DNA from 2 places in the Bacillus sp. AC266 genome. Region 2 is predicted to be linked to the other one. Evidence: a T-box and tRNA genes for the amino acid it is inferred to sense, from the RefSeq annotation. Region 2 holds a T-box; the other holds one or more tRNA genes.
What was found. A T-box is a leader RNA that pairs with one kind of tRNA and senses whether it is charged. The one in region 2 lies ahead of metG (methionine--tRNA ligase), so its partner is inferred to be a tRNA-Met.
Positions count from the first base shown of each region.

Region 1: it has a tRNA-Met gene. The T-box ahead of metG (methionine--tRNA ligase) is inferred to sense a tRNA for this amino acid. The anticodon was not compared.

Region 1 covers NZ_CEEDEC010000013.1:3,596-20,301, forward strand. Annotated here, with positions in the region: gene folK (2-amino-4-hydroxy-6-hydroxymethyldihydropteridine diphosphokinase) at 1-123, opposite strand, end outside; gene folB (dihydroneopterin aldolase) at 120-482, opposite strand; gene folP (dihydropteroate synthase) at 483-1,343, opposite strand; gene pabC (aminodeoxychorismate lyase) at 1,318-2,190, opposite strand; gene pabA (aminodeoxychorismate/anthranilate synthase component II) at 2,184-2,771, opposite strand; gene trpE (anthranilate synthase component I) at 2,777-4,174, opposite strand; gene cysK (cysteine synthase A) at 4,398-5,321, opposite strand; gene hslO (redox-regulated molecular chaperone HslO) at 5,439-6,314, opposite strand; gene AC0IXC_RS28240 (type III pantothenate kinase) at 6,321-7,109, opposite strand; gene ftsH (ATP-dependent zinc metalloprotease FtsH) at 7,331-9,232, opposite strand; gene hpt (hypoxanthine phosphoribosyltransferase) at 9,318-9,860, opposite strand; gene tilS (tRNA lysidine(34) synthetase TilS) at 9,857-11,287, opposite strand; gene spoIIE (stage II sporulation protein E) at 11,491-13,962, opposite strand; tRNA gene AC0IXC_RS28265 (tRNA-Glu) at 14,224-14,295, opposite strand; tRNA gene AC0IXC_RS28270 (tRNA-Met) at 14,309-14,382, opposite strand; gene AC0IXC_RS28275 (S1 domain-containing RNA-binding protein) at 14,542-15,027, opposite strand; gene divIC (cell division protein DivIC) at 15,115-15,474, opposite strand; gene yabQ (spore cortex biosynthesis protein YabQ) at 15,471-16,124, opposite strand; gene yabP (sporulation protein YabP) at 16,121-16,429, opposite strand; gene AC0IXC_RS28295 (RNA-binding S4 domain-containing protein) at 16,488-16,706, opposite strand, start outside.
Region 2 covers NZ_CEEDEC010000004.1:117,708-134,413, forward strand. Annotated here, with positions in the region: gene AC0IXC_RS17685 (DUF3978 family protein) at 77-520, shown strand; gene AC0IXC_RS17690 (L,D-transpeptidase) at 551-1,012, shown strand; gene AC0IXC_RS17695 (response regulator transcription factor) at 1,377-2,042, shown strand; gene AC0IXC_RS17700 (sensor histidine kinase) at 2,020-3,459, shown strand; gene AC0IXC_RS17705 (EamA family transporter) at 3,598-4,500, shown strand; gene metG (methionine--tRNA ligase) at 4,696-6,330, opposite strand; T-box leader at 6,381-6,653, opposite strand; gene AC0IXC_RS17715 (class I SAM-dependent methyltransferase) at 6,767-7,585, shown strand; gene AC0IXC_RS17720 (methyl-accepting chemotaxis protein) at 8,002-9,696, shown strand; gene AC0IXC_RS17725 (methyl-accepting chemotaxis protein) at 9,925-11,616, shown strand; gene AC0IXC_RS17730 (metal-sulfur cluster assembly factor) at 11,737-12,054, shown strand; gene AC0IXC_RS17735 (M4 family metallopeptidase) at 12,099-13,748, opposite strand; gene AC0IXC_RS17740 (pirin family protein) at 13,956-14,654, opposite strand; gene AC0IXC_RS17745 (MarR family winged helix-turn-helix transcriptional regulator) at 14,706-15,116, opposite strand; gene AC0IXC_RS17750 (DUF3920 family protein) at 15,230-15,664, opposite strand; partial or broken gene uptA (undecaprenyl phosphate transporter UptA) at 15,801-16,393, opposite strand; gene AC0IXC_RS17760 (cation:proton antiporter) at 16,475-16,706, opposite strand, start outside.

The sequences.
Region 1 (16,706 bases), on a different contig from region 2:
TACAGACGAAACATCATCAACTTGGATATGCTGGTTTTTATTTAAAAACTGAATTGCTTCAGTTAAATAAGTATAACGCTCCCCAATATTGGAACCTAATGCAATGTACGCTATATTATTCATGGACGCTCTCTCGTAATTTCTACCGCTACAGCACGATAATGTCCTGGTATCGGCGGATCCGGTTTAATTACCTTAATTGTACACCGTGAAATACTCTCATATTGTTTCAATATATCTGTAGCGATATTTTCAGCGATACTCTCTACAAGCTTATACGTTCTATCTTCAACAACTTTTCTACACAGCTCAAAAAGTTCCCCGTAATTGACAGAATGCTCTAAGTCGTCACTTTCTCCTGCGCGTTTTAAATCCAACTCCACCGTTAAATCTACTTTAAATCTCTGACCTAATTTATTCTCTTCTGGGAATACACCATGATAACCGTAAAACTCCATATCATGGATATAAATTTTATCCAATTACTTTACCCCCTTACCAATCATCGCGTCCATCATCTTAGCCATACGCGCCATTTCTTTCACATCATGAACACGGATAAACTCACAGCCCTTTTCAATACCAAGACAAACGGTAGCTCCCGTTCCTTCAAGACGTTCCTCCACTGGTAAATCTAACACATGGCCAATAAAGGACTTTCTTGAAGTACCTAAGAGAACTGGGTAACCCAGTACATTTAACTGTTCTAAATTGCGCATCGCTTCTAAATTTTGCTCAGGTGTTTTCGCAAAACCGATACCTGGGTCTAAAATAATATTCTCATCTCGCACACCAGCATCTTTAGCAATTTTAATACTTTCATACAAATCAGCAATCATATCGGCCATTAAATTGCGGTAATTCATATTATCTCGGTTATGCATTAAGATAATAGGCACATCATAATAGGCTGCAACTTCAGCAATCCTCGGTTCCGCCTTCGCTCCCCAAATATCATTAATAATATGAGCACCAGCTTCAATCGCTTGTTTCGCAACCTCAGCTTTATACGTATCAATAGAAATAGGTAGCTTTACTTCTTTTGACACTGCCTGAATCATTGGAACAACTCGCTTTATTTCCTCTTCTACTGAAACTTTAGCGAAACCCGGACGGGTAGATTCGCCGCCAATATCAATAATATGGACACCTTCACTTTTCATTTCTTTCGCATGTCGCACCGCAGCATCTACTTCGTTGTAACTCCCACCATCAGAAAATGAATCTGGCGTTACATTTAAAATCCCCATAATTAATGTCTTTTCATTTAAGTTCAATGTATATTCGCCGCAGCGCAAATCATAATCCCACTTCAAACTACACATCTCCTCTTCGCAATTCATTTCTGCTCCACAATTTCTCTCTCTGCACTCCATAAAGATCCATAAGTCTTTTTGTAACCACTCCCACTTTACCCGGGAAATCTTTCTCCTCTATACGATAAAGGGGGACAATCTCTTGAATAGAGTTCGTTACGAACACTTCATCCGCTGAAAGCAATTCATCTTTTGTAAAGAAACCTTCCTTTACTTCTATATCTAGCTCTTCAGCAGCCTTTATAATAAACGCACGAGTGATTCCGTTTAAAATCCCTGTTTCTAATGAAGGAGTATATAAAATATCTCCTTTAACAAAAAAGAGATTCGAAACAATACCCTCTGCAACATAACCTGTTTCGGTAAGAAAAATACCTTCCTTATTCACAACATTTCCAATTTCGCGTTTCCCTAAAATATTATTTAAATAATGATGGGACTTCAAGCGAAATGCACCCTCTGGTGTATTTCTCACTTGCTTTAAAATAACTCCTTCTTTTTCCACTACATTCCCTGGAGCTGCTAAAGGTTTTATAAAAACAATAACAGACGGTTCTTCATATACTTCCGTTTGTAATCCTATTTCATCTATACCCGCCGATACATTTAAGCGCACATATGCATGCTTTAACCCATTCTTAACAAGTAGATTCTTTAAAATAAGCATCACTTCATCTTTTGTCATTGTCCATTTGATTTGCAATATATCGAGCGCATCCATTAAGCGTTCATAATGATCATCCAATAAAAAGAGATGACCATTATAAATACGAAATGTCTCAAAAACCCCAAGTCCATATAGGTAACCGTGGTCATAAGGAGAAATTTTCGCTTCACTCGCTTCTACATACGCGCCATTTACGTAAATTAACACGATGTCACACTTGGGCTATATTTGCGAATGAAATTCTGTAGCAATTCTTTCCCGTGAGAAGTCATAATAGATTCCGGATGGAATTGTACCCCTTCAATCGGCAACGTTTTATGACGAAGCGCCATAATTTCACCTTCTTCAGTCCAAGATGTTATCTCTAAACAATTCGGTAACGTCTCTTTTTTAACGATAAGAGAGTGATAACGTGTCGCGGTAAATGGATTTGGGATATCAGAAAAAATCGTCTGCCCATCATGATGCATTAAAGATGTTTTTCCATGCATCAAACGCTCTGCCCTGACAACATCCCCTCCAAATACTTGTGCAATTGATTGATGTCCAAGACAGACCCCAAAAATCGGAAGCTTACCTGCAAAATATTTAATAACATCCATACTGATTCCCGCCTCATTAGGACTACATGGACCTGGCGAAATCATTAAAAAATCCGGTTTCATATTCTCAATATCCGAAATAGTCACTTCATCATTACGCCTAACAACAAGCTCTTGTCCAAGTTCTCCAAGAAACTGCACTAAATTAAATGTAAAAGAATCATAATTATCAATCATTAATATCATTTCTCTCACCTAACCGTTTCTTCGCTACTTTCTTTTGCACGCCATAAAGCGATTGCTTTTTTTAACGACTCTTTATATTCATTTTTTGGATTTGAATCAATTACAATACCCGCTCCAGCTTGCACATGCGCTTGTCCATCTTTAGCAAGTAGTGTTCGGATTACAATATTCAATTCCGTATCTCCAGAATAACCAATCCAACCAATTGACCCTGTATAAATTCCTCGGCGAACAGGTTCTAATTCTTCAATAATTTCCATCGTACGTATTTTCGGGGCACCGGTAATTGTCCCACCAGGAAATACAGCCTTCACCAAATCGAAAGCATCTTTATCTGCTTCCACCTCACCACGCACATTAGAAACAATATGCATAACGTGTGAGTATTTTTCAATCACCATAAATTCATCTACTTCAACAGTGCCATATTTACAAACCCGGCCCAAGTCATTTCGTTCTAAATCCACAAGCATTACATGCTCTGCTCTTTCCTTTTCATTTTCAATTAATTCTTTCGCTAATTCTTCATCCTCTTGCTCACTTGCTCCTCGAGAGCGCGTACCAGCAATCGGTCTTGTACTCACTTCTTTTCCTTGCTTTTTAATTAGCAATTCAGGCGAAGCACTAACAATTTGAAAATCTCCAAACTCCAAGTAACCCATATATGGAGATGGATTAATTTCACGAAGACTTGTATATATTTCTAGTGGATGTGTTTGTAATGTTCTTTCTTGTCTTGTCGACAAGTTTACTTGAAACACATCACCCGCTCCAATATATTCTTGAATACGTTCAACGGCCTTCATAAAGCCCTCTTCCGTAAAAGCGACTGCTTCATTTTTCTTTTCAGGAGATTCAAACGGCATAGTCACTTCGGGGGCTTCTTTCATCCAAAGACCCTTCCATTCATTTAATCGTTCTTCTGCCTCTTCACACTCATCTACATAATGCGTAATAATCCATAATACTCTCTCCTGTTGATCATACACAAACACGTCATCAAATAACAAAAAGAATATGTCAGGTATATTAATATCATCCTTCGCAAGAGAAGAAAGTTTTTCAATATAACGGATACAATCATAACTAAAGTATCCAATTGCCCCACCTTGAAAAGGTGGGTACTCCGGATTATAATCCGTTTTCCATTTCTCCATATACGCTTGCATTAAATCTAACGGATTCCCTCGCTTTATTGTTTCCTTACCACTTTCACTTATATGTAACGTCTCATTCTTACCCTGAATTACCGCTACTGGATCCAGCCCAACAATATTATAACGACCACCACGTCCACTTTCTAACAAAATATGTTGCGGCTTATCCTGAGAAAGAAATTTATATTGCTTAAAGAAATCTAACTGATATGGAATAGAAAGCGCTAAAGATTTTCTTCGTTGCATATCAACACCCCGTCTTCTGTTATCCCACCCTCTTAAGCCAATCAAATCAAACTACATAAAATTATTTATATAGAGAATGATTATACTTGAGGGCTAGTGAAAATAAATTAATTATACTACTTCTTATTTTACATGAAGTTTTCTAGTCATTCACTCTTTTCCTTTTTCCAATCAAAAAAGAAAAAGCATCCTTTTTTAAGGATGCTTTTCAAATCACATTCACTTATGACTCAAATTGATAAAGTGGTGTACTTAAATAACGTTCACCGTTACTTGGGATAATAACAAGTACCTTTTTCCCTTTACCTAATTTCTTCGCAACTTCTGTCGCTGCATAAACGACTGCTCCCGAAGAGATACCAACTAAAATACCTTCTTCTTTAGCCACTCTTCTCGCATATTCGAACGCTTGCTCCGTTTTCACTTGAATAATTTCATCATATACCTCTACATCCAATGTCTCCGGAACAAACCCCGCTCCAATTCCTTGAATCTTATGTGGTCCTGGCTTTCCACCAGATAATACTGGTGAATCCGCAGGTTCTACCGCGTAAATTTTGATATCTTTATAAGCCTCTTTCAGCACTTCACCGGCACCTGTAATTGTTCCACCTGTACCAATACCTGCGATAAACGCATCTAATTGATCCCCCATCTGTTCAACAATTTCTGGACCTGTTGTTATACGATGGATTTCTGGATTCGCTTGATTTTGGAACTGTTGTGGTATAAAGTACCCATGTTCTTCTGCTAATTCAGTTGCCTTTCGAATTGCTCCGCCCATTCCTTCAGGTCCTGGAGTCAATACTAATTCAGCACCGTAAGCGCGTAATAAATTACGACGCTCAATACTCATTGTTTCTGGCATTACTAAAATTGCCTTATATCCTTTAGCAGCTGCTACCATCGCTAAGCCAATACCTGTGTTACCACTTGTCGGCTCAATGATTGTATCGCCCTCTTTTAATAATCCTTTATTTTCAGCATCTTCAATCATAGCTAACGCGATACGATCTTTAACACTGCTCCCCGGATTCATAAATTCTAATTTTAAGTATACATCTGCGCTGTCTGATTCTACGATGCGGTTCAACTTAACGATCGGCGTTTTCCCGATTAATTCTGAAACTGATTGTGCCACTCGCATTCCTGTCACTCCTAACACCGAGTATTTTTATTGGTTTTATCTATATTTAGATTTTGTCAGAAAATTCCCTGTTTGTCAATCTATTTGGGCGGCTGATTCTCCACCTAAACTTCTTTATTACAGCTTCTCAATTAGACTTGTAATATCTTCTTTAGCGAATTTATGTCGTTCATTACAGAAGTGACAGTGAACTTCCGTCTCTTCTTCTTCTGCACGAATTTGTTCTAACTCCGCTTTACCTAAACTAATTAGCACACTTTCAATACGCTCACGTGAACATGTACAATTAAATTGAACATCCATTGTTTCTAGCACTTTCACTTTATCTTCTCCAAGCACTTCATACAGTAATTCTTCTGGAGAAAGACCTTGTTCGATTAATTGTGATACCGGCGGGATTTGTTGAAGACGCTCTTCAATAAATGAAATTGTTTCTTCCTGCGCACCTGGCATAATTTGAAGAATGAATCCACCCGCCGCTAATACGCTATCATCTCCATTTACAAGAACACCAACACCTACAGAAGAAGGTGTCTGCTCAGAAACCGCGAAATAATATGTGAAATCTTCCCCTAGTTCTCCTGAAACAATGGGAGATTGACCAATAAACGGTTCACGCATACCGATATCTTTAATTACCGTTACAAATCCTTCTGTACCTACCGCTTGATATACACGTAATTTTCCTTGTTCCGTTCCTTCAAAATCAACATGCGGATTCGTTACATAACCACGTACATCCCCATTTGCATGAGCATCGACTAAAATAGGACCAATCGGGCCGTTACCCTCTACTTTAATCGTTAACTTCTGCTCGCCCTTTAACATAGCACCCATCATTGTACCCGCAGTTAAAGAACGACCAAGTGCCGCTGAAGCTGTTCTCCATGTATCATGACGCTTTTGCGCCTCACTTACTGTATTTGTTGTACGTACACTATAAGCACGAACCTCTCCATTAAACGCTAACGCTTTTACTAAATAATCTTTCATACTTATTTATTCACCCTTCTCATGTTGTAAATTTGCATTACGCTCATATAACATATACAAACCTTTTAACGTTAAAAACGGATCTACAATATCAATTACATTTGATTCTTCTGAAATTAATTTTGCTAATCCACCTGTTGCAATAACTTTCGGTTCTTGCTTAGCTTCTTCCTTCATACGCTTAACAATACCTTCCACTTGTCCAACGTATCCATAAAGAATACCTGATTGCATTGCACTTACTGTATTCTTCCCGATAACACTACCCGGTTTTGTAATTTCAATACGAGGAAGCTTTGCTGCCCTGCTATATAAAGCCTCTGCCGAAATCATAATTCCTGGCGTAATGACGCCACCCATATAATGCTTCTCTTCGTTAATATAACAATATGTAGTAGCCGTACCAAAATCAACAATAATAAGCGGACTTCCATATAAGTGGATTCCTGCTACTGCATTTACAATTCGGTCCGCGCCTACTTCACGTGGATTTTCATATTTAATATTCAAGCCAGTTTTTATCCCAGGCCCCACTACAAGCGGTTTAATTTTAAAATACTTTTCACACATACGCTCTAAAGCGAACATAATTGGCGGTACGACTGAAGACACAATAATACCTTTCACATCTTCAAAAGAAAGACCTTCATGCTCAAGTAACTGCTTTACAAGCATCCCATACTCATCTTCTGTTTTATGACGATCTGTTTCCATGCGCCAATGCTGACGAAGTTCTCCCTCTTCAAACACACCTAGTACCGCATTTGTGTTCCCTACATCCAATACAAAAATCATATTCTCACCACTTATCTTATTTAATCTATATTTGCGCAGTATGTATAAAACTTATAAAAACATCATATCACACATACTTATATAATCATTTTTTCTATACTCATCATTGTACAAAAAGATTACTCTCTATTTCAATTTTTAATAATAGTTTCATTCAATTTTTTTTGCCACTTAAATTCATTCCACAAAAAAAAGGAGTGACTATTGTCACTCCTTTTTTCTTACTTATCTTCTGTATCTTCATCGTCTTTCTTCATATTGATGTTTACTTTCACATCATCTGAAGATGTTGGACGCTCAGGTAATCTGCCATAATCATATAAATGATTAATTTGCTCTGCATCTAATGTTTCTACTTCAAGTAACGTTTTCGCGATAATATCAAGCTTATCTCGTTTTTCAGTAAGAATTTGTTTCGCACGAGCATAACAGTCTTTAATAATTATTTGCATTTCCACATCAATTTCATGTGCGATTGCATCACTGTAGTTTTGTTCTGAATGGAAGTCTCTTCCTAAGAATACCTGACCACCTTGTGAGCTACCAAATTGCATCGGTCCAAGCTTATCACTCATCCCGAATTCTGTAACCATACGTCTTGCAATACCAGTCGCACGTTGGAAGTCGTTGTGAGCACCTGTACTTGCTTCACCAAATACAATCTCCTCAGCTACTCGACCACCAAGTAAACCAGTGATTTTATCAAGTAACTCTGGTTTTGTCATGAAGTAACGATCTTCCTTCGGAAGCATTACCGCATATCCACCAGCTTGACCACGAGGGACAATTGTTACTTTATGAACGATATCTGCTTCATCAAGGACAACACCAATTACAGTATGGCCAGCCTCATGGAATGCAACGATATTACGTTCTTTTTCAGAGATAACGCGACTTTTCTTAGCTGGACCTGCAATAACACGATCCGTCGCTTCATCGATGTCACTCATATCAATTTTCTTCTTATCTTGACGCGCAGCTACTAAAGCAGCTTCGTTTAATAAGTTTTCAAGATCGGCACCAGAGAATCCTGGTGTACGAGTTGCAATTGCTCTTAAGTTGACATTCTCATCAAGCGGTTTATTACGAGCGTGTACCTTAAGTACAGCTTCACGACCATTTACATCTGGACGATCTACTGTAATTTGACGGTCAAAACGACCTGGACGTAATAACGCTGGATCAAGAATATCAGGACGGTTTGTCGCAGCGATGATAATAATACCTTCATTTGCACCGAATCCATCCATTTCAACAAGCAATTGGTTCAACGTTTGTTCACGCTCATCATGACCACCGCCAAGACCCGCGCCACGTTGACGTCCTACTGCATCAATTTCATCAATGAAAATGATACAAGGAGCATTTTTCTTTGCGTTTTCAAATAAATCACGTACACGGGATGCACCGACACCGACGAACATCTCTACGAAGTCAGAACCACTAATAGAGAAGAACGGAACGCCTGCTTCACCTGCAACAGCACGTGCTAGTAAAGTTTTACCTGTACCTGGAGGTCCCACTAATAGAACACCCTTCGGAATACGGGCACCAACTTCAGCGAACTTACGAGGGTCTTTCAAGAATTCAACTACCTCAACAAGTTCTTGTTTCTCTTCATCCGCTCCAGCAACATCTCTGAAACGAATTTTTTTCTTTTCATCATTGTATAGCTTCGCCTTACTTTTCCCGAAGTTCATAACACGGCTACCGCCGCCCTGAGCTTGGTTTAATAAGAAGAAGAATAAAATGAAGATAATGACAAACGGAATGATAGAAGTAAAGAACGTTACCCAAGCACTTGTTTCTTCTGCTGGTTGATACTTAACTTCAGCCCCTTGCGCTTTATCATTAATTTTCTTTTGTAATTCCTCAGTATTTGGTGCATAAGTAACAAATTGTTCTCCTTGGCTAGAAGTCTTGAATTGTCCCTTTACCTCAAACACACCATTTTTCGGTTGAAGCTGCACATTACGCACTTCACCTTTTTCAAGTTGAGTAATGAATTTATCGTAGCTAACTGATGTCGTTTTTTGCGTCGAACCATTAAAATAGCTCACGATTCCAATTACTACTAAGAATATCAGTAAATAAAAGATGGTATTACGGAAGATACGATTCATTCCTAACCTCCTCTCACGGCATAAACACTATAGTAAATCGTAACATAAAAAAAATTTCCTATACAATTGTAACGCCTATATTTAATTAATTTGAGTAAACACTTGGTTTTAATACTCCTACATAAGGAAGATTACGGTACTGCTCTTTATAATCTAATCCATATCCTACAACAAATTCATGAGGAACAGTAAATCCAACATAATCTGCTTTCAGATCAACCTTACGGCCTGTTGGCTTATCTAATAAAGTAACAATTTTTACAGATTTCGCTTTACGATATTTAAACAGATCCACTAAATAGCTTAGTGTAAGACCGCTATCAATAATATCTTCAACGATTAAAATATCGCGACCTTCTACCGAAGTATCAAGATCTTTTAAGATTTTTACTTCGCCTGTCGAAACTGTAGAGTGACCGTAGCTAGATACAGCCATAAAATCCATTTCAAGATATGTATCTGTTCTCTTTAATAAATCTGCCATAAATGGCATTGCACCCTTTAGTACACCAATCGCAAGAGGTACTGTATTTTTGTAATCCTCTGCAATAACTGCACCTAGTTCGTGCACCTTTTCTTGTATTTGTTCTTCAGAAATTAATACTTTTTCGATATCTTGATTCATCATTTCATTATCCTCCCGGAAGACTCCTTGCTTTTGTAGTGAATAATCATGTATTTACCCTTCTTTGCTAGCTCTTTCGAAGTAGCAAACGCAGATCGTTTCAACAAGGGTACCCAAATAATATTTCCACTTGCGTCACAAACGATCGGCCATTCTTCTCTTTTTTCTTTTGGTACTTTTGCTTCGATAAAAACAGCTTTTATCTTTTTTGTACCATCCATACCTTGCATTGACATGCGATCTCCATTTTCCCTAGACCGAATACGAAGTGGATACGATATATCATTATACTTAGCAACAAATACTGTTTCATTCATGTTACTCGGTATATCTTCGCTCACCTCTGTTACAAGTTTATCCCCATTCGGCAATATAATTGTCCCAGGTACTGATAAATCTTGCGAAAAAGGAGAAACAATTTCTTGTTTAAATCCAAAACCACATTCTTCGTATGTGCGAACAATTTTCAAACCACCTGGAAAATCTAGTGAACCTGAAGGTTGTGCCCGCTTAAAAAATTCAATCACCTTGTCAATATGTATAGAAGAAAGCGAAGATGGAATCTTATATTCATAAAGATAGTTTAATATTAGTTGAATCCCTCTTCTTTGTAAAGGCATAGACATGGATTCAAAGGCAGGAATTGATAAGCTAATTTGTTTATCGCTTTTTTTTGTAATTACTTTATTCATTTTCTCAAAAGCTAATTCCTGCAAATAAGCCTCATCCTCTTGCATCTGCACGCTAAATTTTTGAAATTTCTCATGCATTTGTGGATTTTCTTCTTTCAAATAAGGAAGGACATATTTACGTAATCGATTCCTTGTATATACTTCTTTTTTATTACTCGGATCTATACGCGGAATAACTTTTAATTTATTACAGTAATCAACAATTTCTTCCTTAGTTACCCCAAGTAACGGCCTAATTAAATATCCATTATGAAAAGATCGCTTCACTGCAATTCCTGCGTATCCTTTCGGAGTACTCCCTCGTACAAGGCGCATTAAAATCGTCTCTACTTGATCATCTCCATGGTGACCAAGAGCTACATATCTCGCATCATATTTCTTCATTATTCTTTCCAAAAATGCATATCTGCATTCTCTAGCTGCAACTTGTGCATTCATTCCATATTGCTGTTGATATTGCGACACATTAATCCTTAGCGTTTCACAAATAACTCCTAGCTCTTTGCAAAGACCCTGTACAAACTGTAAATCCTCATAAGATTCATTACCTCTAAACATATGGTCCACATGTGCTACTACAATTTCTAGCTGTTTTTCTGCCCTTTTTTCTAACAAATAATATAAAAGAGCCAAAGAGTCAGGACCACCAGAAACCCCTACAACAATTGTTGAATGTTTCTTTAATACATCATGCTGCTTTACAAAGTCATCTACTTTTTCAACAAATGCATCTTTCAACTTCGCAATCACCTTTCATTAAACAAGAACAACAACATTAGTTACCTTGTATATAATGGTACAACTTTTACAAACATTGTGCAAAAAAAAGATGTACAAAATCCATATTTTTATCTTACATCCCTCCTGTATATTTAACAAAGTAATCACATTACCTTTTTAATCAAAAAAACCTAGGCATCTACCTAGGTTTTTTGATTATTTTATTGCGCCTGCATTCCTACTATTGGAATCGTAGCCCACTTCGGCATATTTTTCTTTACTTTCGCCACCACAATAGTCATATCATCATTTATATAACCATCACCAGAGCGAATTACTTCTTCCATAATAATATCAGCGATTTCCTGTGGGTCCTCTGTTTGTAGTTCTTTAATTTTACGTTTTATCCATAATTCGTGATTCTCCACATGTTGCGCTCCCTCAAAGATGCCGTCACTCATCATGATAAGAAGATCACCCGTTTTTAATTGCTCACCAACCACATCAACTTCAACATCTTCAATGATTCCCATCGGCAAATTACTTGCCTCAATTTTCAAAATATTATTTCCGCGTTTAACAAAACTCGGCGTCGATCCAATCTTTAAAAACTTCGCACTCGCATCTCTTAAATCTACCATAGCCAAGTCAAGCGTTGTATACATCTCCTCTGTCGTCCTTAAAGAAAGAATCGAATTGATGGACTTAATCGCTATTTCTTCATCAATACCTGATTGAAGTATCTTTTGTAATAATTTTACCGTTTCCCTACTCTCCATATGAGCCCTTTGTCCATTTCCCATACCATCACTAATCGCAAGTGCATATTTACCAACGCTCAAATCCATCATCGCGTAGGAATCACCTGAAATAAACCCACCACCTTTTGCAGCAGTGGCCAATCCTGTATCAAGAGAATACGTCTTCGCTGAACCAAATGATATTAAACTGTGCCCATTTGGATATGAGGATTTCTCTTCATGCTTAACGACGATATTCTCTTTTAAAATATCTGAAAGCATTGGAGCAACCAACTTCTCACATTCCCCATGTTCATTAGACGCAGCCGGAATCAACATTTCAATATCAATACTTCCTCTATCTAAACAATAAATATCAACATGCTCCACTTCGACACCAAAATCACGAAACGCTTGTAAAATTTGCTCCTCCTGCGCTTGATGGTTCTCTCTTTCTCGTTGTATCTCCTTAGCGAAATCCTCCATCACTTTTGATACACCTAGTAATTGCTCCGCTACAATTCTACGATTTTCCTTCATTTGTTTTCTTAATTTCTGCCCCTCATAGAAGTGATCTAATTCACCTGCTACTAAATCCGTTACTTTCTTCCCTCTCACACAATGCTTGTCCCATTCACGAACTAACTTCCGATTATGCTGCAGCGTTCCTTCTTCTGTTTCACTCATTATTTGTTTCATATAATCGTATGTTTTATCAAAATTAACTACCCAACATTGATCCTTCTTAAAGCATGTTTGACATGTTTTTGCAGTAATTGTACTTAAAAATAAATCAGCTTCTGTTTCTTTATCTTCCTCCTCCACATACCCGTATACAGAAAAGCTATTAGACAAAGCAGCAAATACATTAGCAAATTGATTGATTTTGTTTGCTGTAACATCGCGCACTCTTCTTAAATATTGTTGTTGATCCTGTGAATGTTCCTGTGTACCCGGCATAAATTTAGCAATACGATCCATAACAAGCTTCGGTGTTAATAAGAAGAAAACAATCGCTACACCAGATTCAATTAAAGTTGTTACAATACTTGTTTGCTTGTCTACATATAATGTAATTAAGCTTGTACCAATTAATAAACCTAAACTAACTCCTATACGCTTCCCTTCTTTTAACAATCCCCCAAGCAATCCTGAAAAGGCAAGGAGACTAAGTTGAGACAAGCTCGCCACATTTGCTAAACTTAATATTAACCCAGTGACCACTCCTACCGTGGACCCTGTAGCTGCCCCTGCAATAAAGGCAAATACTAATACTAAATATCTAGTGAAAATATGTTGAATAGAAGCATCATAAACAAACCAATCTGTTGTGCCCGTTAAAACAGATGCTAGTAATATAATTAAACAAACAATTTCTTCTGTTTCTAACGCTTGTTGCTTCCCTTTCCTTTCCACTAAAAGCGGAACACTTTGTAAAAATATCATCGTTAATACGAAGCTAAGCCCCGCTTCGATCGTACTGACGAGCAGATCATACATGGTGACGGTTTGCTGTGCAAAATATACAACAACTAAATGTGCGGTTAATGCGGAGATAAATACTTGGAATGGTACAAGTCCAACAGTTTTACGTGTAAACCGACTAAAGAAGATATTATAAATAAAGAAGGTAAAGATAGATGCAAAAGTAAAAAATAAATTATCTATTGAAACTGAAAGTGCTCCCCCCATTAGGGCTAAGAACGCGAGCGGCATTTTATCTCGCTTCATAACATAAACAGCAGCAAAAAACGGCAATGCAAACGGTAAAATGTTTGTTAATATATATGCTCGTCCCAAAAGAAAACCAATAACAGCAATAATGAATCCCCATCTAAAGAAAACTTTTTCAAACTTCATTCGCAACTTACTCGTCCACTTTATTGTTCCAAGCTGACTTTCATTCATCGCCAATGCACTTGTATTCATAGTATTCCTTCCTGCTTTAGGCATATTTTTAACACCACCTGCATAGTTTAATTACTGTTATTATAAAAGATGATTATTGGTTTTTTTGTCAAAACAACAGTTTTGACTTTTATAATCGTTCGACTTTTTATTCGAAATAAATCTACATATATACATAGTATTTAATTTATTCAAAGAGAGTTGAAAGAATGTTCAGAAAATATAGGGTGATTTTGTAGAAGTATTGTACGTCTTAATTTATATTTAACAAAAAAAGACCATGCAAATTTGCATGATCTTTTTAGATGACCCGTACGGGATTCGAACCCGTGTTACCGCCGTGAAAGGGCGGTGTCTTAACCACTTGACCAACGGGCCGTTAAATTAAATATAGCGGCGGAGGGGATCGAACCCCCGACCTCACGGGTATGAACCGTACGCTCTAGCCAGCTGAGCTACACCGCCATGTCGTCGTATTTAACGGACAATTAGTATATTACATCAGATATATTTTAAAGTCAATACATCTCAAAAACTTTTTTAAAAATATATTCTCTCACATAAAAAAGTACCCGAGTAATTACTCTGGGTACCTCTCTATATGTTAAGAATTAAACGGACTCATTATCCGCGACGTGCGCCACGGCCACCACGTTTAGATTCTGTGTTACGCTTTAAAGAAGTTAAACGATCTTCACTATCTTTTAAAAAGCGTGCCATCTTTTGCTCAAATGTTTCTTTTGGAGCTCGTTCGTTACCGCCACCGCGGTTATCTCTGTTGGAAGAACGATTATTACGTTGTGGACGTCCAGAACGTTGTTGATCACCACCACGTTGGTATTCACCGCGTGGACGATCTCCTTCTGTTTTTTCACGTTCTTTCGCTTTCTTAATAGATAGGCCAATTTTGCCATCTTTTTCAACATTGATAACTTTTACTTCTACTTGGTCGCCTACTTTTAAGTGATCGTTAATATCTTTCACATAATTATCAGCAACTTCACTAATATGAACAAGACCTGTTAAGCCTTCTGGCAGCTCCACAAAAGCCCCAAAATTTGTAATACCTGTTACTTTACCCTGTAACTTGCTGCCTACCTCGATTGACATAAAAAAAATGCTCCTCCTTAGTGGTTAAAAAGTCAAATTTTACTTTATTATATATAATCCTAAAATACAGTGTCAATAAGACATACTCTACTTAGAAACAGGAAAAATTATCTCCCCTTTTCCGGAGAAGAAATAATCCCTTCTAGCAATCTTTAAAACGTACTCTTCATCATTCAACTTTTGAACTTCATCTTTTAGATTCTTTTCTTTTTTCGTTAATGAATCCAGTTCTTTTTTCATGTCCTTAACTTTTGCTTCTTTTGCTTTAATGGAACTGTTTTGTTGATAAAACGTCACACTAATACTAGCAATAATTGTAAAAGCAAAGACAAGAAAAACCGCTAAACGGCGATAAAGTCGCTTCCTGTTCTCATCCGTTTGTATTATATGTTCTTTAACAGGATTTGGACTCTGTTTGTCGATTGTTCTTTGTCTCAGTTCCCTCATTTCCGAGGTCCCCCTAACTTCTTTTTTATACGCACCCATAATTGGAAGATATGTCCCTTCAATTTTGCTACATATTGCAGGAACCCTACATGCTTCATTATAAAAAGTTTAACACGATTAGGGAGAAGTTTCCATATGAGCGAAGCAATAAACCGAACAGGCGAGAAAAAAACTTTCCATATGAAAAGTAATATCCAAATCACCATTTTCCATAACACATGTCCAATTGAAAGCAGTATACGAAATAAGAATAATATAAATGCAATAAATAGCTGTGCTATAATAATAACAGGTTTTATCATGAGTAGCTGTATAATTCGAACAAAAAATTGTGTTGTTTGTACAAAAATATAGATGAGAAAATTTAACATCTTCATGTATAGTGCTTTCAATAAGCTTTGATATGCTGCAAAACCACATAGTAACGCCAAAAATACATATATACGTAGTTCAGCTTCATTTACACGCAGTAATACATAAAAAACGAATAATGCTTGGACAATCCAAAATAGTATATCATGTATAAATACAAGCCAACGTTTACGCTCTTGGCGTTTTAAAAACCGTTGGTATGTATCTAAAGAAGCACCAATCCAAGCACCCATTCCAATCATCGAAAGCATTGTATACAACTGAATTGTTAGGCTCATTTAAACAGCTTACTAAAGAAGCCTTTAGTTTTCTCCCCTTGGTTCTCATCAATATACAGCATTTCATGAACTTTCCCTTTAATTGATACAACACCCTTTTCTACATCTAAATTCTTCATTTGCAAATTTTGACCACGAATTGTTAAAAAACCCATTACAGTCTCGAGTAAAAACTCTTCGCTATCAAAACTCTCTACTTGCTTTACACCAGTAATATCGATTACACGCCTGCCACGCATGATAATATCATGCTCTACAGAAACATTTTGTTGATTAGAAGACATAGGTGAGTAACCATTATTCACGAAAATCCCCCCATAGCTTTATACTAGCTAATAATAATGTATGAAGGGCTAACCTATTTTAGAACAAGCCTTCTTCCGCTTTCACTTTTTCCTCACGAACGAGACTATACATGTTTGCTGCATCTTCTTTTTTAGTTGTTTCTTTCAATTCATTTACTTTCACAGTTACTATTTTTTGCCCGAAACGAATTGTTAATTCATCCTCTACCTTCACATCTGAACTCGCTTTTGCCACTTGGCCATTAATCGAAATTCTTCCTTGGTCAGACACTTCTTT
Region 2 (16,706 bases):
TAGCTAATATATGACTAAACATTAAACTGAATAAATATAAATCGCTTTTCGAAATTGAAAAAAGGGTGAATAAGAAATGGAAGCTTATAAAATGCACGATTTTATTAATACGAATGTTGAATCTCATCAAAATGAAACCGTTTTTAATTTACAAATATGTGAAACAAATGAATTTGACGTAAGTTTAACAAAATCTACAACGCTGTCTTTTATCGTTTCAAAAAAGAACATTAAGATCGTCACGAGAAAATGGATTAATTCAAATCAAGAAAGCATGATTGGCAAAAGCTACATCATTCCAACGAAAGCTTTTCACTATTTCTTACCGATTATTTCTGAAACTGAAGATGAACTAAATATTCGAGTTCAAAGTTTTGGACTACATGGTGAGCTTTTATTAAATGAAAGATTACTTATCGATAAAAACAACAAATGTAATACAAAGATTACTACTTTCTTTGAAACATTAGATGAAAATGTCAATCAAGCATTACGAGGATTACAAATTCATTGTATGTAAGACTACTACAATAAGTAAAAGGAGAATATAATGAAAAAACTATTATTAAGTGCGCTATTATCATTAGGATTTTTAACTCTTCCATTCACTACTGCAGAAGCAGCTACGACGAAGGATCAGCTTATCGTAAACACAAAAATAAATAAAATGGATTATTATCAAGATGGAAAATTCATAAAAAGTTTCACTGTCGCTACTGGAAAAGCAGCAACACCAACACCTAAGGGTACTTTTCAAATCGTAAATAAAATTAAAAACCGTCCTTACTATACAGGAAAAATTAAAGGCGGCGATCCACGTAATCCACTTGGGGACCGCTGGCTCGGATTAAATATGGCAGGAACTTACGGAACAACGTATGCGATTCATGGAACTAACAATAATCAAGCAATCGGGAAAGCAACAACACTTGGTTGTATTCGTATGTTTAACAATGATATTCACTGGTTATTTGAGCGCGTTCAGCAGCAAGCTACTGTCACTGTAAATTAGCCTAAGAACAAGATTTATGTGTAGCCAAGAATTTTATGTCTTGGCTTATTTTATTTATTCATTTACAGTAGCAAAACAACTGTATTTACATATATAATAAAAATAGATTGCATTCAACATCATCGTAACATTGATAAACATAGATATTAAAATTATACAGTTATAATATTTTATAAATTTTACAATACATACTATAATAGAACTACTGTAATTCTGAACTATTCAGTGACACTAAACAATCCCCCTTGCTACTTTCATTACTATTTTATAGCGGGGGCTTATTATATGTATAAACAATCTGAGTCATCCAAAAAATGATGAATTCGAATATTGCAGTAAAAAGCGTTATTTAGGAGGTGTTACTATGACGCATATACTGGTGATTGAAGACAACCCAGATATACAAGAACTTATTCGTGAATTTCTAATGGCACAAAACTTTACTGTTGATGTAGTTGGTGCTGGAACAGAAGGCATTCTTCTTTTCCAAAAAAATTCATACGATCTTGTCCTCCTCGATGTAATGTTACCAGATATAGATGGCTATAGTATTTGTAAAATTATGCGAGGACAATCTGATGTACCAATCATTATGTTAACTGGCTTACATAATGAAGAAAGTGAAATTAAAGGATTTGAGTTAGGTATTGATGACTATATTACAAAACCGTTCCATTACACCGTATTTATAAAACGTGTAGAAGCTGTATTAAGAAGGGCAGCAACAAAGGAAGCAGAAGCTGCAACTATACTACAATTCCATGAATTGATGTTAAATTCTACAGCATATGCCGCTTATGTTCATGGTAATCAAATTGAATTGACTACAAAAGAATTTGAAATTATATATACTTTACTGCAAAATCGGGGAAAAGTACTATCAAGAAGTGATTTGTTGAATAAGGTATGGGGCTATGAACATTATGGTGATGTGAGGGTTATAGATACACATATTAAAAACTTACGAAAAAAATTAGAAATTCCTTATATTAAAACGGTGAAAGGCATTGGCTACAAAATCGAATCGTAGCAAAGACAACATCACCAAAAATATATTCATCAAAACCTTATTATTTTGTATTCTGTTATCACTTTGTCTTTATCAAATTATTTATTTTCTAGCCTCAAATTACGATAAAGATCGTTTGAAAGCTTCTGGAACGCAAACTGCGGAACAAGCGGAATCAGACAAACAAAACGACCAAAGTAAAACAAAGCAAAATAAAGCTGTGTCAGAGAGTAGCATCTCTAATTTTCAATCTTCTCAAATAGACATGAAAACACTCTCTACAGCCATCAATCATCTTTTGCAGCCTAGCCAAACTGCAAAAGCAAAAGAACATGCACAAAATATTCCGGGGAAAAGTAACACAACGTCTTCACTTACAGAAGCGGAAAAGCAAGTTACTAACAATGATGCCTTACATACACAAAATGCAGCAAGTAAAGCAAATGATACACATGATAATCCAAAGTTAACAGATGTGTTGCAGCAGTTAGCTCCACATATTGGGGCGACAATGCTTGCATTATCTCTGCTTGGATCTTTAATCTACGCAAAAATAATCGCCAAACCTTTCCGATATATGAGCGATGCTTTAAAAGATATTATGAATCTTGATTTCTCAGATAAAAAGCTACTTAACAAAAATACAGATCAAACAGATTTTAATTTGCAAGTAGCTGCCTCACAAGTACCCACTATTGTGAAAAATTTACATGAAAGCAATCAAGATTTAAGAAATGAACTCAAGAAGGAACAACAGTTAGAACAATCTCGTAAAGAATTTATGTCTATGATATCCCATGAATTAAAAACACCAATCGCAGCCGTTATGGGACAACTCGATGGCATGATTCACGGAATTGGCGCTTATAAAGATAGAGATAAATATTTAAAACGTTCATATGAGATGATGCAAGATATTAACATATTAACGGAAAAAGTGTCAGAATTATCCAAAATACAAAACCCTCAATTTAAACCAAATTTAAAAGTTATCTCATTAACTAATATTATTGAGGACGTTATAAAGAAAGTAGATTATTTTGTATCTGTAAAACAATTAAATGTTCAATCTAACATTAAACAAGATGCACAAATTTTAGCTGATCCTAAATTTATGCAAACTGCTATTTTTAACATTATTTCAAATGCAATTCATTATACAATTGACCATCAGCATGTATATATAAAACTTTATGAAAAGCCAAACGGTTACGCATTAGAAGTATTAAATACAGGTTCTCAAATTGATGAAGATAAACTTGCCCATTTATTTGAACCATTCTATCGCGCAAATCCTGACAAACATGGCTTAGTACAAGGTAGTGGTCTTGGGTTATATATTGTAAAACAAATATTAGATAAACATCAGTTTCCTTATGGAATACAAAACACACCTCAAGGTGTAAAATGCTCCATTGTATTCCCAAAAGCAATGTAAAACCTACTCTAATTTCATACCCCAAATTCATACTTCGTATGAATGGCGGAATTTTGTAGAGTATCTTACTCTGTTTCGTTCGCCCGTTATCCTTATTTGGATAGCGGGCGTTTTTTATTATTTAAAAGGAGGATTTTTATGGAGAAGTTTAAGTATTCATTACTAGTTTTATTCGGCGCTTGTAGCTACGGCGTACTTTCAACTATTTTTAAACTCGGATTCATCGACGGATTTTCCGCACACCAACTACTAGGAGGGCAATATGTCTTCGGATGGATTGGACTACTTTTACTCGTTCTGTTCTTTTCACGTCATAAAGTATCAAAAAAACAATTCTTTTCGTTACTAACAGTCGGCACAACAATGAGTATGACAGGTATTTTCTATGCTATTTCCGTAGAAGAATTGCCAGCCTCTATCGCTGTCGTTTTACTCTTTCAGTTCACTTGGATTGGTGTAGTCATCGAAGCGATTGCCAACCGGACATTCCCAAGCCGTGAGAAAGTTATATCTATTATTATTTTATTTACTGGTACATTGTTTGCTGGTGGAGTATTTGAAGGTCTTGGACAAAACTTTTCTACGAAAGGTATTATTTTCGGACTATTAGCTGCCGTCTCTTTCTCATTCTATGTATTTGTAAGCGGGCGCGTTGCTACAGATGTTCCGCCTTATACGAAAAGCTTTCTTATGACAACGAGTGCTACTCTTATTGTATGCTTATTTTTCCCGCCTACCTTTTTAACGGACGGTGCTTTACAAGCAGGCCTATGGAAATATGCTTTCTTCCTTGGACTGTTCGGGGTTATTATACCTGTCATTTGTTTTTCAATTGGGGTACCAAAAGTCGGAACGGGACTTGGTACAATATTAGGTGCAGCTGAATTACCAACAGCAATTATCGCTTCTATTACACTTGTTCATGAAGTTGTATCGCCAATGCAGTGGATTGGTATTGTGGTTATATTACTCGGTATTTTCACACCACAACTACTTACTGCTAGGAAAGAAAAAAAACATAATCGTGTTCATAGTGCGTGACAACATCAACTTGTATATAAATGTGAATAAAGTTACTATATGTTAAACTTTATTACTACCTTCAAAATAACATATGATATTGCGGCTATTATTCTCGTAATCCTTGCTGTGCTTTTCTTTTTGAAAGATAAGAAAGAGGGTTATACAGCATAACAAAAGACCTTTCATTTATTTGAAAGGTCTTTTCCTTATATTTCACTTTACCGCTCCATATAACTTCTCTACCTCATGTTCAATTTGTTTTACATCGATTCGCTCAAATAATGGCTGCACATTATCAATTCGGTTTGGCAACGTATTTTGAGGTTCCCAATTTACTTTAACACTCGATAATGTATTTCTAACTCTTTCACTTGAAAACGGTAAAAATGGTTCCAGCAGTTGTGCAAAGTTTGCTATTAGGTAAACACAATTATAAATTGTTTCCTCACATGAAACTGGGTCGTCTTCTCTTTGTTTCCAAGGCTGCTTTTCATCAAAGTATTTATTTGCAAAGCGCACTGCATCAAATATTGTTTCTAGTGCCACCTTAAATTTAGTTTGTTCAATCGCCTCTCCTACACTTTTATATAATCCTTCTACTTTATCTTTCAGCTCTACATCAATACTTCCCTTCGGTACAGTACCACCATAATATTTTTCAATAAACTTTAATGTCCGGTTCACAAAGTTCCCATATGCACCTAACAATTCACTATTATGACTGTAAATGAATTCACGCCATGAAAAATCAGTATCACGATTTTCTGGTGCGTTAACTGTTAAAAAGTAACGAATAGAATCTGGATTATAGCGTTCTAATATGTCAGGCACCCATACTGCCCAGTTTTTACTTGTCGATAATTTTCTTTTTTCAACTGTTAAATATTCATTCGAAACGATATGATGCGGGATTGCTTCTTCTCCTATTCCAAGTAATACCGCTGGCCAAATGATTGAATGAAACGGAATATTATCCTTACCATGTACATAATATGTTTTCGCTTCTTTATCCCAAAACTCTTGATCATCTTTCCCTGTTTCTTCAACCCAGTGTTTACTCGCCGAATAATATCCTGTCACTGCTTCAATCCATACGTAAATTTTCTTATCTTCATATCCTGCCACTGGAATTGGTACCCCAATTGGTAAATCACGTGACACTGCCCTATCTTGTAATCCTTCCTTTAAATATCTCTCTGTTAATTGAATTGCATTGTCGCGCCATGTTCCTTTCTGCTTTGCAATTTCTACGGCCTCTTTAATTTGCTGCTGAAATTTATGCAATGCAAAATAGAAATGCTCTGTTTCCTGTACTGATGGCGTACTACCACATAACTTACATTTCTTTTCTAACAAATCGAGTGGATCTAAAATAGCGGAACAAGCATCACATTGATCGCCCCTTGCTGCTTCATGACAATGCGGACAAATACCTTCTACATATCGATCCGGTAAAAATTGCGTACACGTTTCGCAATAAGCTTGTTCAACTACTTTTTTATAAATATAACCTTCTTCTAATAGTCGCAAAAAGACTTTTTGAACAGTTTCATGATGATGCTCGCTATCTGTACGTGTATAGCAATCATAAGTAAAACCAAGGCTACGAAAACATCGCTCAAACTCTTCGTGATACTTATCAGCAATTTCTTTCACCATCACACCGTCTTGCTTTGCTCTAATTGTAATCGGTGTTCCATTACAATCACTTCCTGAAACATACAACACATGCTCACCTTTTGCCCTGTAATAACGTGCTAAAATATCTCCTGGTAACAAACTAGCAATGTGTCCAAGGTGTAACGAACCATTTGCATACGGCCAAGCGCCTCCAATAAAAATACTCATCTTATATTCCTCCTTTAAAATATAAAAAGCCCCGCCCTTATCTTAAAAAAGATAAGGGCGGGGCTGTATAAACAGTCGCGGTACCACCTTATTTCGTCAGTCATTCGCATAACTAACCTTAACAAGTACGGAGCAATTCATGCTCGTATACTGTGGTTTTGATAACGAGTACCAACTCTCGTCGCCTCCTACTATTATCATTTGATAAGTTCAGGACGAAGCTCAAAGGCCATTGTTCAAATGAATATTCTTGCTTCTTCTCAGCTACCGAAGCTCTCTGGACAGAATGATTTCATTCTACTTTTCCTTTTCAACGCTTTTATGTATAAAACGTATTTTACGACTTAACAACAGAAAAATCAAACTTTTATTCAAAAAAACAGGAAATTCTACTCATTCAACGAATAACTATACGTTCACAAAAGGAGTGATAAAATTGAATCAAAAACAACTAAGTACTATTAATGAAAAAAGTTGGAACGCAGCTGCTTATGAAGCTTGGACAAATCGCCACGGGGCGCCAGAGGATTATGCGAAAAAGCTCATGGAAGATCCCGTGCGCGAGGTAAATCATTATTTACCTTACATACAATCTCCAAAAGGAAAGCGTATTATTAATTTACTCGGATCAAAAGGAAATAAAGCAGTTGCTCTTGCTCTTTTAGGAGCCGATGTAACAGTTGTAGACATTTCAGCAAGTAATGAAAAATACGCAACCGAACTAGCCGAAGCTGCTGGTGTCTCTATTCAATATATCATTTCCGATGTACTAGATTTAAATCTATCCCAATCATTTGATATCGTGTTACTGGAACTTGGCGTGCTCCATTACTTTTTAGACTTAAAGCCACTCTTTCATATAATCTCTCACTTACTAAAACAAGATGGGACCTTTATACTACGTGACTATCATCCCGTTTATACAAAATTATTAGGAGTAGATCATCCATCATTTCGAGCAAATGGAAATTATTTCGACGAGGAACTTATTGAAGGTGACGTAGCTTATAGTACTCTCCTTACGGGATCACAGAAATACGCTTTACCGAAAACAAAAATTAGGCGCTGGACACTAGGAGAAATCATTACATCAATGGCAGAAACAAATTTCAAGGTTGAAAAATTGATTGAAGAACACGGATCTCATCAAAAGTGGGTTTTTCCTTCTACTGCACCAGAGGGCATTGAAGAGCGTATACCTGGTCTATATACATTAATTGCGACAACATGCAAAAAAGGATCCCTTCACGGATAGGATCCTTTTTTTGCATGCTTACGCATATAAGTTGAGGTTGGAGATTACCATAATTCTGTAGAATAGGACACAAGATATTTCAACATTCGTCTCTGACTTACGTCGTCAAAAAGGGGTATGACCAACATAACGAAGAGTAATGTTTAGTTGATAGTGATAATCGTTATCAACTAATTAGAAGTATACAGGATGTTATTTCAAATTACAATACCATTTCTGATTTTTATTTATGAATTTTTTGATATACAAATGTATACATTTTAAGAACATTTACTCACATTAATCTGCCATATTCCATTATCTGCTATAATTTTCATTGAACAGATTAATAACTTCTTAATTATGTTTTTATTAGTTTCGTTCTCAATATTTATAAATTACAATAAATAGTTTTTTCAAAAAAGGTAGGGGTAACAATGAAATATGTTAGCATTCGAAAAAAACTACTGTTCACACTCTTAAGCATTTCTTCCTTATTTAGCATTGCTCTTATTGTCATTCTTTCATTCGCGATGAATCAAGCAAGTGAAATCGAAACATTAAAGAATGATGTATCGAAAAGAGCAACGATTTTAAAAGAACGTGGCGATTGGTTCCAAGCGCAGGTCGCTGGTTTACAAGAATATTTACTATCACATGATCAAAAAGGATTGGATAAATTCAACCGGGAAGGAAAAAAACTAGCTGATACTAGGGAGAAAGTAACAAGTGATAAAAAACTCCCAGAAGGAATGAAAGAGGCCATTTTAATGGGAGCAAAATGGCGCAGCGTCGTAGATAATGAAGTCCTCCCTCTTGCACGGGAAGGAAAATGGGATGAAGCATCCAAAATTGCTCTTGCTCAAACAGATTATGTAAATGATCTTTTAAGTCGTTTTACTAAATATGCAAATGAAGAAAATGACAAACGGGACGTATTAATTGCTGACGTAGAGTCTTCTTCATCCCTTATTCAATATATTATTTTCTTCTCACTCATTACATGTACATTAACGTCTATTCTATTGGCATGGTGGTTCTCTGGTAAACTCGTTAAACCGATTCGACAAATTGATGCGAAGTTAAAAGAATTAGCTTCTCAAGATGGCGATTTAACCGCTAGATTACACGTAACGAGTAAAGATGAAATTGGTGACATCGCAAATTCCTTTAATCAAATGCTTGCTAACTTCCAGCGTATAATAAAGCAAGTTCAACAAACATCAACAAGTGTAAAAGAAGCTTCTGAAAATGTGTTTATCGAAACAACTGCTTCTATGGAAAATACCGCAAAAACTAAAGAGACTATGAATGCTCTTGAGCACAATATTCGTTCACAAGTTTCTAGCATTGAAGAAAGTTCAACCGCAATGGATGATATGGCAACGAGTGTTCAGCGCATTGCACAAGCTGCCTCTTCTGCCGCTAGCCTAGCTGTTACAACTTCTGAAAAAGCAGATGATGGAAATAAAGTCATTGAAAAATCTATTACACAAATGCATACAATTAACGAAGCTGTTAACGCTACATCACAAGTGGTAGAGCGACTCATTACACATACGAATCATATTGATACTGCACTTCAATCTATTTCTAATATTGCCGAGCAGACGAATTTGCTCGCTTTAAATGCTTCTATTGAAGCGGCCCGTGCTGGTGAACACGGAAAAGGATTCGCTGTTGTTGCCGATGAAGTACGAAAACTTGCTGAACAATCTCAGCTAGCAGCAAATGACATTAACCATTTACTTCATCAAATTCAAGCGGACACAAAAATAGCAAATGACATGATGACACAAGGTCAGTCAGAAGCTTCTGAAGGAATTACAGTCATTCGTACCGCTGGATCTTCATTCTCAGAAATTGTTAATCACATTAACAATTTCTCTACACAAATACAAGAAATGTCTGCAACTGCTGAAGAAATGGCCGCAAGTTCTGAAGAAATGAATGCAGCTTTAAATAATATCGCTTCTATTTCAAATGAAGTTGCTGCCGAAACATCGAAAACAGCAACTTCAGCTGGTGACCAAGTAAACAAAATGAGTGTCGTTGCTAAAAAATCATCAGAAATGAAAACAATTGTGCAAGAACTTGAAGTGCTCGTTTCTCATTTCAAAACAAATAGTTAAAATGAAAATTTCATTTATACTTCTACGAACTCTAAATTGTTAGAAAGAGCAATTTAGAGTCTCTCTTTTTTCACGCTAAAATATCTCTTTCTATCTCCCATTCTGTCTGCTATAATTCCTAAAGGAAAGAAGAAAGCTTTATTCCAGATGGAGTAAAGCTTTCTTTCAATTTTTTACATTAATTAATTAATTCTAATACTAAGATTTTACAAGGAGGATTTTTATCATATGAATTTTATTAGCATTCGAAAAAAACTAATGTTCATGATGGGAATGATTTGTGCTTTATTCGGCATCGCCTTAGCTTTTATTTTATTCTTTACCATGGATCAGTCTCATAAAGCTGAAACATTACAAAAAGAAATTTCTCCTCTTGCAACAGAATTGAAAGAGCGCGGAGACGCTTATCAAGTACAACTTTCTGCTTTAAGAGGTTATTTACTACAACATGATCAAGTCGAATTAGACAAGTTTAATGAGATGAGTAAACGTCTTGAAGATACAAAAGGGCAACTTCTTTCTAACCCTAACACTTCTCAGTCCGTGAAAAGCACAATGGAATTAGGATCCACTTGGAGAAAGTTCATTGAAGAGAAAGTATTCACTCTTGCAAAAGAACAAAAATGGGAAGAAGCTTTACAAGTAGCTTCTACAGAGAATGGCACTGTTTATAAAGTAATCGGTGATTTCACAAATTACAGTAATGAACAAGCTAAATTACGTGAACAATCTATTGAAAAAATCGATCAATCTTCACTACGAATTGAATATGTTGTCTTCTTATCACTTGTTATTTGTATTGTAACTGCAATTATTCTTGCATGGTGGTTCTCTGGTAAGCTTGTAAAACCAATTCAACAAATTGATACTAAACTAAAAGAATTAGCCTCTCAAGAAGGCGACTTAACAGCCCGTCTACAAGTAAATAGCAATGATGAAATCGGTGCAATTGCATCATCGTTTAATAAAATGTTAGAAAACCTGCAACATATCATTAATCGTGTTCAAAAAACATCTGTAGAAGTACAAACAGCTTCTGAAAATATGCTAGAAAAGACTAATACATCACGCGAGGCAACAATAAGAGTTCAAAGCTCGATGTCCAACTTAAATTCAAGTATTCAATCGCAAACTTCTAGTATGGAAGAAAGCTCGACTGCGATGGATGATATGGCAATAAGTGTTCAGCGTATCGCTGAATCTGCTTCATCTGTAGCCGAACTTGCTGTAGCTACATCTGAACACGCTAACGACGGAAGTACTGTTATCCAAAAATCTGTTTCACAAATGACAACGATACATGAAGCTGTAAATGCTACATCAGAAGTAGTCGAACGTCTAATCACTCATACAAAATATATTGATACAGCTGTACAATCTATTTCTAATATCGCTGAACAAACAAATCTACTTGCTTTAAATGCTTCTATTGAAGCGGCTCGTGCTGGTGAACAAGGAAAAGGATTTGCTGTCGTAGCTGATGAAGTTCGTAAACTTGCGGAACAATCAAAAACAGCGGCAAAAGATATTAACCAATTGCTTCATCAAATTCAAAATGATACGGAAACTGCTAACTCTATGATGTCTAAAGGTCGTTCTGAAGCATTTGAAGGCATTACTGTCGTTCGTGAGGCTGGTACTTCTTTCACAACAATTGTTGAACAAGTAAATAAAGTATCAACTCAAATGCAAGACATATCAGCAACTGCTGAAGAAATGGCTGCAAGCGCTGAAGAAATGAACGCTTCACTTAATAACATCGCTTCTATTTCAAATGAAGTATCTAGTGAAACAGCCGCAACGGCACAATCTGCTGAACAGAAAGTCATCGTGATGAATGAAATGACTCTCACTGCAAAACAAATGAAACAAACAGTTGAAGAATTAGATCAGCTTGTATCTCATTTTAAAACTGAATAGCTTTTCAAAAAAATATTCCTCTCTCAGAGAGGAATATTTTTTTGAGCTCATTTCCTGCACTTATCCCGCATATCCGTTATAATGAGAACCGATATCATTAATATTTAGGGGGTGCTACACATGTCACAACAAGCATTTGAAGAAAAGTTATATGCAAACTTAGAAGCTGTTATTGACCCTGAGCTAGGTGTTGATATTATCAATCTCGGATTAGTTTATGACGTTACAGCAGATGAAAATAATAATGCTGTCGTTACAATGACGATGACTTCTATCGGTTGTCCAATGGCTGGCCAAATCGTATCAGACGTTAAAAAAGTATTATCAACGAACGTACCTGAAGTAAATGAAATAGAAGTAAACGTTGTATGGAATCCGCCATGGACGAAAGAACGTATGTCGCGTATGGCGAAAATCGCACTAGGTATTCGTGATTAAATAAGGAAAAGACCTGACAATCCAGTCAGGTCTTTTTTCTCTTATTATTTTACTCCTACAGCGTCATAAGCTTTCGTTACAGCTTGTACCTCTTTAGAGTTTTTACCGAATAAATCTTCTGCTGATTGAAGTGCAGCTTGACGCATCATTTTGAAATCAGAGTTTGCAGTTAAATATTTTGTAAGAGCACGATAGTAAATTTTTTCTGTTGCTTCACGGCCCACTCCAGTTACTTTCACATTGTAATGCGTGCCGCCCTCAGAAACTAAATACGCCGCCTTATTGTTAATACTACTGTTAATATGAACGCCGCCATTATCAGCTGTTCCAGTATAACGTTTATTGTAGTGATCTGGGTAACCTTCACCTGGTTTTAATGGGTTTGGAATAGATGCTGGATCCTTCAGAGAACGAAGTGCATCTCCAGGTTTACCAGGTGTATAAATATCAGCACCTAAATCCCAGCTCTTCTTCTCAACCATGACGCCCATAATATCAGATAACGATTCATTTAACGCTCCTGATTCATTTTTATATACAAGGTTTGCTGTATGTTCAGTTACAGCATGCGTTAATTCGTGGCCAATAACGTCTAGGCCAGCTGATAATGGAATAAATGTCTTACCATCTCCATCACCATACATCATTTGTACACCGTTCCACGCTGCGTTATTCCAAGATTCACCTACGTGAACAGCAGAAATAAGTTTTGCACCTTTATCATCGAAAGAGTTACGGTTAAATGTCTTTTTATAATAATCATATACTTTTCCTGCATTCACATGCGCATCAACTGCCGCTTTATCTTCGAAGAACTTAGATTTACTTCCAATTTCTTCTCCTGTATATCCAAGAATTTGTGAGAATAAATTAAACCAGTCTTCGTTCATATTCTCTGCATCAAATGTATGGACACCTTGTCCTCGTGTACCATCAAATAAGTTGAACGCTCCTGTTTTCGTATCTTGAGCAATTTCAAATGATTGTCTAGCACCTAATACTCCGTAACCAAATCCAGTAATGTTATCTACAGCATTATATTTCTCAATAACATTTCCATTTGTTGCATCAACAAAGTAATGCCAATATCCTGGAGCTGGTTTCGAAACCGACGCTTTTACAAGATATGCAAGATAGTATTGACCATCTTTTTCATACACATATAAATCTTTTTTCACACCATCATAATTCTTTACTTTACCAATTTCTTTCTCAATATTAGCTTTTGCAATCGTTTCTGCTTGTTCCGCACTAATACTTGCAGATGCAGGAATATTTTTATTATCTAAATTCGGAATAACTTGTCCGAAAAATGCTTTTACATTATTCTCTTTATCAAGCGTAACTGTTTGATCTGAACCATACACAGGAATGTTATTATGCTTCTCAACTAACTTCACATGTGTTGTACCAGACTCAGCATCTTTTTCTTCACCAACGATATTGAAATGTTTGTCAATATTTCCTGCTAGTTTAAACATATCTTTTTTACTCTCTAAATATTGAAAGACCGTCTCTTTTTTATCTAGTCCTTCCGGCGCTTTCCATTCTTCACCTATGTAAGCTGGTGTTTTAAACTCTTGGTGATACTGGATTTTTTGCTCTTCTGCTTTCGTCGTAGTTGCTCCAAATGCCCCAAATCCACTTGCGATAACAGTTAATGCTAATGCTGATGAAATTACTTGCTTTTTCAATCTAACACTCCCCATTTCCCTAAAAGTTTTTAACACCTTTATAAATATTCTGAATAATCTTTCCAATACCTGCTCTCAAAAATTGAGAAAGTTTTTTCTGTTAATTTAACTCACACAAAAAAGGATACCGTTTTCGATATCCTCTTCCCTATAACTTTTCATCTCACTATTCACATACTTAAAACCGCCATGGGTTAAAGTTTCACTTTATTCCATTTTCATTTCAATCGCTAAGTAGTGAGAGTTTTCTTTCGCTTGAATGTGAATATCTTCTTCTACAGCCTCCGCTGCATCACGCATTACGAGTGTTTCACCGTTTACAACGCTGCTACCTTCAATTTGTACAATGTACAATTGACGTCCTTCTTTAACAGGAAAATGAATTTCTTTACCAGCTTCTAATGATAAAGAATATAAATTTGCATCTTGGTGAATATGAATTGGTGCATCTCCATCAGAAGGAGATACCATATGGAACCACTCATTTTCACGTTTACTCCAATCAAATTTAAACTCACCATAGTTTGGTTTATGACCGTCGCGGTCTGGTAAAATCCAAATTTGCAATAAACGTAATGTTTCACTTCCTAAGTTATGCTCACTGTGAAATACACCAGTACCTGCACTCATATATTGAACATGCCCACGCTCAATTGTCCCGCGGTTCCCCATACTATCTTCATGTGTTAATTCACCATCTATAACGTAAGAGATAATCTCCATATCACGGTGCGGATGCATATCAAAACCAGTTTGTGGCGCTATTAAATCATCATTCATAACACGTACTGCTCCAAAATTCATGTTGTTTGGATTATAATAATTTGCAAAGGAAAAATGAAAATGTGTATTTAACCACCCATGATTTGCTCTTCCCATATTTTTATGATCAATTTTTCTAAACATATCCTTCACCTCATATTATCTCGAAATCGAGATAATTATTTTTAATTTTCATCACTGCAACTTCTTCAGTAATTCTAATAATTGTTTTTGTTCTTCTCTATTTAACTTATCAAATTGCTCTGCTTGAAATGTTTCTTGCGGCGGGACTATTTCTTCATATAGAACCTTTCCCTTTTCTGTTAATGAAATATATTTCGTAGTACCTTCTTGTTCACGCTGAATCCAATCTAGTTGCTCCATCTTATTTAAAAGTTGAGTAACATTTCCTTTCGTAACAAACAACTTATTTCCAAGTTCTTGCTGCGTTAAACGATCGTTTCCTCCAATTTGAACTAATACATCAAACTGAGCGGCAGATACATTCCACTTTTTCAAATGCTGATTCGTCTCACGAATACTTCTATTATAAAAGCGTGATAAACGAAACCATAATAGTACTCCAAGTCTTTCCCCTGCTTTCATTCCATCACCTCGCTCATTTGATACTATTAGTTTAGAACTAAACTTATTAAAGGTCAACTACTTATTTTAAATTAGCAATAAATAAAAGCACAGTGATTTTTCTCCACTATGCTTCAGATTAAATTTCTATTTTTATATTCATCTAGCTTCCTCTCCGCGAAATGCCTCGCATCTTTCTCAATCCATCTTTCTTCGTATAGTTCATTTCCAACATATAGTACATCGTCCTTATGCTGCATCGCATGCCTGAATTCATGCAATAGCGTTTTGAGCACTTGCTCATACTCTTCCCACATACAAACGAAAATTAATTGTTTTTCTTTATGATAAAAACCACCTACTGGGAATAAAAACTCCTCTTCTTCTTCTCCTAATGATAAAAGTACATGATTCGCATCACACGTATCACAAAAAATAACTGGCGTTGCACTTACTTCAATAAGAGAAAACAAATCATTTCTTAACTTTTTGACATCCCAAGGAAGCTCCGAATCCAACACATACCAATTCTCAACTTGTTGATATACATTTTGAAACTGGAGTTCCATTTCTCAATAATCCCCTTCCTAAACTCCCTTTTCCTATATATATGCCACAATATGGTAAATATTAAACATACACTTTCATCCTTTAAAAAATGACGATAAAAAAGAATCTATGTCAGCATAGATTCTTTTTCCGTAATCACTTTTTTTTCATCATTTTTTTTAATATAAAATAACCAATTGCACAAACAATAGCAGCAAGTGCAAAGTATTTCACATATGGCCCAGCTACTTTATTAATACTTTCCCACTCTGTTCCTAATTTAAAACCTAAATATACAAATACAATTGACCATGGAATAACAGCTAGTGTAGTTAGCGTAATAAACTTAGCATGTGACATTTTCGCAATACCCGCTGGTATCGAAATAGCATGACGCACAACAGGAATAAAACGCGCTGTAAAAATAACACCAGTTCCGTAACGATTAAACCACGCTTCAGCATAATCAATATGTTTCTTCTGAATCAAAATATATTTTCCATATCGCTCAAGAACAGGTCTTCCTCCGTATCGACCGATCCAATAAATGAATAGTTGTGCGATTACACCACCAATTGTACCGAACGCGACAGCCCCCAAAATGTAATGCTTCCTGTTGATACTAAATAACCTGCATAAGATAATACGATTTCACTTGGGATAACCTCTATCATTAATCCCAGCATAATTCCCCAATAACCAAGTCCTTCTAGAAAAACTAAAACTGAATGAATCAACTCTCCTAACATCATTTACCTCTCTTTACTGTTTTCATTGCAAAAAATAAAAGTACAAGCAGTAAATATCTTGTACTTTTATTTTTTCAAAATTTATCTAGTCTTCGTATCCCACTTAAAGATTTTATTTAAAAATTTATATACATTCTTTGACTCTTTCGTCAGAAGTGGACCTAAGATCGATAGTATAAGCACGTATAGTGCTGAGAATGGTTTCAGTACTGACATTAAACCACCGGCGATGCCGATATTAGCCATAATGATGGAGAATTCTCCTCTTGAAACGATTGTTAATCCAATATTTGTTGATGCTTTATGAGATAAT